DNA from 2 places in the Priestia megaterium genome. Region 2 is predicted to be linked to the other one. Evidence: riboswitches for the same ligand, from Rfam matches in the RefSeq annotation. Region 2 holds a riboswitch; the other holds the start of a gene.
What was found. Region 2 has a riboswitch for ZMP and ZTP ahead of CEQ83_RS11825 (phosphoglycerate dehydrogenase). Riboswitches for the same ligand answer to the same signal wherever they lie in the genome.
Positions count from the first base shown of each region.

Region 1 (3,428 bases), 1.6 Mb from region 2:
AAGATATTTGAAATGATTAGGGAAGAAAAAGCAGGGGAGAACCTAAGCGCAGTTGCCTTTGAAACAAAAAAAGAACGGAAAAGAAGAAAGGTAGTTTTCTCGATGAGATAAAGTATATTGCTATTGCATTAAAGAAAAAGAATTTGTATGTTCAAATATAGATTTATGGAAGCTATAAAAACGAGCAAATAAAAAAACTAGACAATAAGTGCTTGTCTAGTTCCACCACTCTGTCAATGGTCCTTTGTCGCCATAAACAGGATCTGTTGTAGGAATAGGTACTTGTGCAATTTCATCAAATACGTGAGGGCGATCAGTTTGTTTTCCTGTTCGTAAGTTGTAATCCATGCCCTCTGGATAAGCTCCAACCACTTTAAAATCAGCAGTTGACTGCAGACGCATATGTCCTGTACCTGCAGGGAGTACGAGTACATCCCCAGCATGCACCACGATATTTTCTCCCATATGTCCACCTAGTTTTAAGCGTGCAGATCCGCTAATTACACCTAGTGCTTCATGAGAATTGCTGTGGTAATGGTGAAAATCATATATGCCACCTACCCAGCTGTTTTTCCAGTTGTGAGAATTAAAAATGCTCTCTACTTTCTCTTTCTTACTAATAAATACGTGTTCATACAACAAAACTGGAAGACGAGGGTGATTTGGAATGGTTCCGTCGTCATCAAAATAAAGAACTTTTACATTTGCATAATTCATAAGCATCCCTCTAACAATCTTTTTTCGTAATTTTCCCTGTTTTTTGCTTGCGTAAACAGAGAAGTTTGCTCGAAGTACTTCATTCGTTGCGAAGTGCATGATATGTAGGTGTTAACGTTTTCCAAAAAGAAGTCTCCCACTTCAAGCGTAGCTAAGTGGTGGGCAGTTTACTTTAGTATCTTTTCTTCATATTGTATATAAGTAAAGGGGCTAGTGCAAGAATTCTATGGATATATAGATGTTAATTCGTATTTTGTAAATGAATAATATATATTAATATAATTTTTAGAAGATGATATGCTCGTGAAGTAAAAGAAGCAAATAATAAGAAAGGTTAGAGTTTTAGTTGTTTTTTGTAATTAGGAAGAGATTTTAAAAAGATTTATTCGGAATTTTACGAATAATTCATTACTTTTGTAAAAGTAATGTAAACATTTTTGTGTATTGAGTAATAGTAATGAATGTTATATACTGATAAAAAATATATTCCTATATGTGACTGGCGCAACATGGATGACCATGGGGGAGCATATAGCGTATAAGCCGCGCGCCTGGGCAAACACTTGAGAAAATTTCGCAAGTGTTTTTTTTATTTTCCTAGGGAAGAGGAGTAGATTTGGATGAGCAATATGCAAAGGAAGATGGGAACATTTGCTTTAACCATGACAGGCATAGGTTCGATTATCGGTTCAGGATGGCTGTTTGGAGCATGGAAAGCAGCTCAAATTGCAGGACCAGCGGCTATTTTTTCATGGGTTATTGGAATGGTAGTTATTTTGACCATTGCCCTATCGTACGCTGAACTGGGCGCGATGTTTCCGCAAGCAGGGGGGATGGTTAAATATCCTCAGTATTCACACGGATCATTTATTGGATTTTTGGCTGCTTGGGCTAACTGGATTTCAATCGCTTCAACGATAACAGTGGAGGCTATTGCATCTGTGCAATATATGAGTACTTGGCCGTGGAAATGGGCTCGCTGGACTCATGAATTAGTAGACAATGGCATTTTAACGTCCAAGGGGTTGGCAGTTGCGTCTCTGTTATTATTCATTTACTTTTTTGTGAACTATTGGACGGTAAATCTCTTTGCTAAAGCAAACTCATTTATTACGATTGTTAAATTAATTATTCCTGGTTTAACGGCAGGGGCTTTATTTTTTGCTGGTTTTCATAGCGGGAACTTTTCAAGTGAGCATGGGGTAGCACCTTACGGATGGGCGAGTGTTTTAACGGCAGTGGCAACATCAGGTATCGTGTTTGCATTTAATGGGTTTCAAAGTCCTGTAAATATGGCAGGAGAAGCAAAGTCACCTAATAAATCGATTCCGGTAGCTGTAATTGGTTCAATTTTTATTGCTGGAATTGTATACATTATATTACAAATTGTTTTTATCGGAGCAGTAAGTCCGTCATCAATTGCGGATGGATGGAATCATTTGAATTTTAATTCTCCTTTTGCTGATTTAGCGATTGCGCTTGGAATTAACTGGCTAACAATTGTGTTATACGCAGATGCATTTGTTTCTCCTTCCGGCACAGGTGCTACATATACGGCAACGACTTCTAGAATGTTATACGGGATGCAGCAAAATGGATATTTGCCAAAGATATTTGGTACTCTTCATCCACTTTACAATGTCCCGCGCCCAGCTATGTGGCTAAATTTAGCAGCCTGCTTTTTGTTTCTCTTTTTATTTAGAGGATGGGGTGTCTTAGCAGAAGTGATCTCAGTAGCGACGCTTATCTCTTATATTATGGGCCCTGTAGCGCTTATAACATTAAGAAAAACGGCTTCACACTTTTACCGTCCATTTTATTTAAAAGGGGCATCAGTTATTGCGCCATGCGGCTTCGTTTTTGCTTCTTTGACGCTTTACTGGGCAAGGTGGCCACTTACAGGTGAAGTGATTTTTATTATGGCAATTGGCCTGCCAGTTTATTTTTATTACCAAGCGAAAAATAAATGGGTGGGCTTTAAAAAAGAATTTTTAACCGGGGCTTGGATGCTTATCTATTTAGCGTGCATGATTTTTATTTCCTACATAGGAAGCGAAAAATTCGGAGGCAAAAATATTTTACCTTTCGGATGGGATATGCTAGTGATTGCTTGCGTATCATTAGCCTTTTATTACTGGGGAATTAAAAGTGGCAAATCTAACCGATATATGAAAGAAGCTGAACAAATCAATCAAGAAAATTTTAAATCTAAATAAAAAAACACGAGCCGGTGCTCGTGTTTTTATTTAGATGAATGGAGAATTTAGACTTAGTTTTTATCAAAATATTGTAAAAAACATAGATTTTAAGGTTTAATGATTTACACAGAGGGAACCTTTATTTGGGATAAAGTTCTAAAAAAAACAAAATAAAGGGGATTGGACAGCTGTGAAAAAAATGAATGTTTTGGCTTTGGTTTTTGTACTTATGCTAGTATTAGCGGCTTGTAACAGTTCTAAGGAAACGGGAGGATCCACTTCGGCTAAAAATAAGGCGATTGAAGCATCTATTGACAGCGCTTCTTATATTTTAGTAGATAGTGATGAAGGAGCTACAAGTGAAGAAAAGGGGCTGTTGCAAGTTGATTTAAAAGTGAAAAATGTATCCAAAAATAGTATATCTTTATCGGATTACGACGGTGTGTATTTATATGAAGGAGATGAACAATTATCTCCAAAAACGGGAGTGAACAGTAGGGAACTTGGACTAGA
Region 1 covers NZ_CP023317.1:781,907-785,334, forward strand. The annotation lists gene CEQ83_RS04075 (cupin domain-containing protein) at 217-816, opposite strand; ZMP/ZTP riboswitch at 1,203-1,281, shown strand; gene CEQ83_RS04080 (glutamate/serine transporter AimA) at 1,338-2,933, shown strand; gene CEQ83_RS04085 (DUF5105 domain-containing protein) at 3,115-3,428, shown strand, end outside.
Region 1: another riboswitch for ZMP and ZTP. It lies ahead of CEQ83_RS04080 (glutamate/serine transporter AimA); the one in region 2 lies ahead of CEQ83_RS11825 (phosphoglycerate dehydrogenase).

Region 2 (3,428 bases):
AATTTCACGTGAAATATTAAGAGATAAATCTTCAGAATCTACCATACCTTTTACAAAGCTAAAGTAGTCTGGAAGAAGATCTGCACATTTATTCATAATTAAGACTCCGTTTGAATACAGTTCAAGCCCTTTTTCAAATTCTTTTGAGTAGTAATCAAACGGACTATTTTCTGGAATAAATAAAACAGCATTGTAGCGAATCGTTCCATCCACATTAATATGAAGGTGAGTGAGCGGTTTATCAAATCCGTAGCGCTTTTCTGAATAAAACTGCTCATAGTCTTCTGAAGTCAATTCATTTTTATTTTTCTTCCAGATCGGTACCATACTGTTGATAACTTGTTCTTCTGTATAATCTTCTAGCTCGTTATCAGAACCTTCTTTAGGCCGTTTTTCCGTTATGTCCATTTTAATCGGGTAGCGGATAAAGTCTGAATACTTTTTAATGATTTCTTTTAAACGATACTCTTCTAGATACTCATCATACGTTTCATCTTCTGTATTTTCTTTAATTTTTAAAATGATTTGAGTCCCAACCGTTTCTTTGTCGCAAGGTTCGATTGTATAACCATCAGCACCAGTAGATTCCCATTTATAGGCTTCATCGCTGCCTAACGCTTTACTAATCACCGTTACGACATCTGCCACCATAAACGCTGCGTAAAACCCAACGCCGAATTGGCCAATAATCGTGTGTCCGTCCTTTGTTTCATTTTCATTTTTAAACGCAAGGGAACCGCTTCGCGCAATTGTGCCCAAGCTACTTTCAAGCTCTTCTTGCGTCATGCCAATTCCAGTATCCGTAATGGTTAAGGTACGGTTAGTTTTATCGGGTGTTACTTTTATGTAATAGCTTTCTTTGTTAAAACGCAAGGAGTCGTCTGTTAAAGCTTTGTAATAAATTTTATCGATTGCATCGCTTGAATTTGATAGAAGTTCTCTCAAAAATACTTCTTTTTGAGAATAGATGGAATTAATCATCATCTCTAATAATCGCTTTGATTCGGCTTTAAATTCTTTTTTTGACATAAGAAGTTCTCCTTTCCAAATAGGGCTTACAAAATAATTAGCACTTGAATAGATAGAGTGCTAATCACTCTTTTTATTTAACATGTATTAGGGTATTTGTCAATATATTAGGAGATTCACCAAAGAGATTAAAAATTAGACTGAAAAAAGCAAACTTTTAAAAAAAGGTTGAACGTTCTGAAAGAGTTTGCTAGAATATACTTAATTTCAAAGACTATATGTGACTGGCGAAACGCGGATAACCGTGAGGAAGCATATAGTGACGTAGCCGTTCGCCTGGGCAGAGGTAAGGGATTAATACATATCTCTTACCTCTTTCTGTTTAGGGGGAGAGGATATAGAAGTTATCAGACATGTAGGCTAAAAAACCAGACTTTTAAAAAAATTAAAAATGAAGTTCCTTTATCCAAAGGTAAAAACATGTAAAACTACGATGATAATCAGAGGAGAGTACAAAATGAGCACATTAACATTAGAAAAAGTACAAACAATCAAAACATTAAACAACATTGCACAAAAAGGTCTAAATGTTTTTAATCAAGAAGGTTATCAAATTGACAACGACAGCGAAAATCCAGATGCGATTGTCGTGCGTAGCTTTAACATGCACAGCATGGCATTTGACCAAAATTTAAAAGCTATTGCACGAGCTGGAGCAGGGGTTAACAATATACCGGTGGACGCTTGCACGGAGCAAGGTATCGTTGTATTTAATACGCCAGGAGCTAATGCAAACGCAGTAAAAGAAATGGTTTTAACTACAATTATGGCTTCTTCTCGTAACTTATTTGCTGGAGTTGAATGGACAAAAGGATTAGACGGCCAAGGTGATCAAATTCCTAAGTTAGTTGAAGCAGGTAAAAAACAGTTTGTTGGAAAAGAAATCAAAGGTAAAACATTAGGCGTTATTGGTTTAGGTGCAATTGGTGCTCTTGTAGCAAACGACGCGCTTGATTTAGATATGGACGTAATTGGTTTTGATCCATTCATTTCTGTTAATACAGCTTGGAATTTGTCTCGCAACGTACAGCGTGCAATGTCTCTAGAAGAACTATTTGCAGCATCTGACTATATTACGGTTCACGTTCCATTAACGGACGATACAAAAGGTGTTTTCAATAAAGAGACGTTTAGCATCATGAAACCAGATGTTCATATTTTGAACTTCTCACGCGGTGAGCTTGTAAACGAAGAAGATATGAAAGCTGCTCTTGAAAGTGGAAAAGTTGGTCGATATATTACAGATTTCCCAAATCAAAATGTCTTGAACATGAAAAATGTTGTGCCAATTCCTCATTTAGGGGCATCAACTCAAGAATCAGAAGAAAACTGTGCGGTAATGGCAGCACGTCAAGTGAAAAATTTCTTAGAAACAGGAAACGTTAAAAATTCAGTGAACTTCCCGAATGCATCTCTTCCTTACACTGGGAAAAAACGCGTAGCTGCTTTCCATCACAACGTACCGAATATGGTAGGACAACTTACGCAAGTATTCTCAAACTACAATTTAAACATCGCAGATATGGTGAACAGAAGCCGCGGTGAATATGCGTATACAATGATCGATATTGACAATCAAGTAAGTGACGAGATTGTGCCTGAGCTAGAAGAAAAAATTGGTCAAATTGAAGGAATTATTACAAGTCGTATTATCTAATTTGGTTATCATCCTATTTTAGTGTTTCAGCCCTAACTTTTCTAAGTTAGGGCTGTTTTTACATGGTGCTTATCCTCATATCATTTCCTTCATTCCCATAGCATATAGAAATACCTTTAAAGAGGTGAACGTTTTGTCAGGAGAAATGATAGGAATTTTGATAGGGTCGCTCATCGCGCTGGCAGGAACTTTCATTACGTCTGTCGTAGCTATAGCGATGTCGAAAGAGCAATACAAGCAAGAGCTTCGCAAAGCATTTATCCAAAAGAAAGTTGATGCCTATACCCATGTGTGTCAGGTTATTTTAGCTATAAAAAATGATTTACTGACAATAACCGTTTCTTCAGCCGGCTTAAACTGGACGGCTCAATCTATTAACAAACTAGCAGATGTATGTATTACGGAAGGACTGTGGATCGATGAAGAAGACAGCAAAAAGCTGGAGGTTCTGCAAAAGCAGCTTTCAAAGTTTGTATTGGATGAAATAGAACTGTCTAGACATGATATCCTCACAACCTGTTATGAAATTATTGAGTATTGTGAAAAAAAGGTAAAGATTCTTCATTTTATGACTACAAAAGAATAGGTGATTACTACTTTAAGAAGGGATAGTAGACGGATAAAAAAAGCATCGGAATATAAAGTCAAAAAACAATCCGTTTATACACCAGCAGTCGACGAGGGCATTAGTAAGGAAAGGGCCAAGGGGAAATTTTTTGTAAAAACGATAGAAAAAGATAGG
Region 2 covers NZ_CP023317.1:2,360,411-2,363,838, forward strand. The annotation lists gene htpG (molecular chaperone HtpG) at 1-1,029, opposite strand, end outside; ZMP/ZTP riboswitch at 1,240-1,318, shown strand; gene CEQ83_RS11825 (phosphoglycerate dehydrogenase) at 1,487-2,686, shown strand; gene CEQ83_RS11830 (hypothetical protein) at 2,811-3,272, shown strand.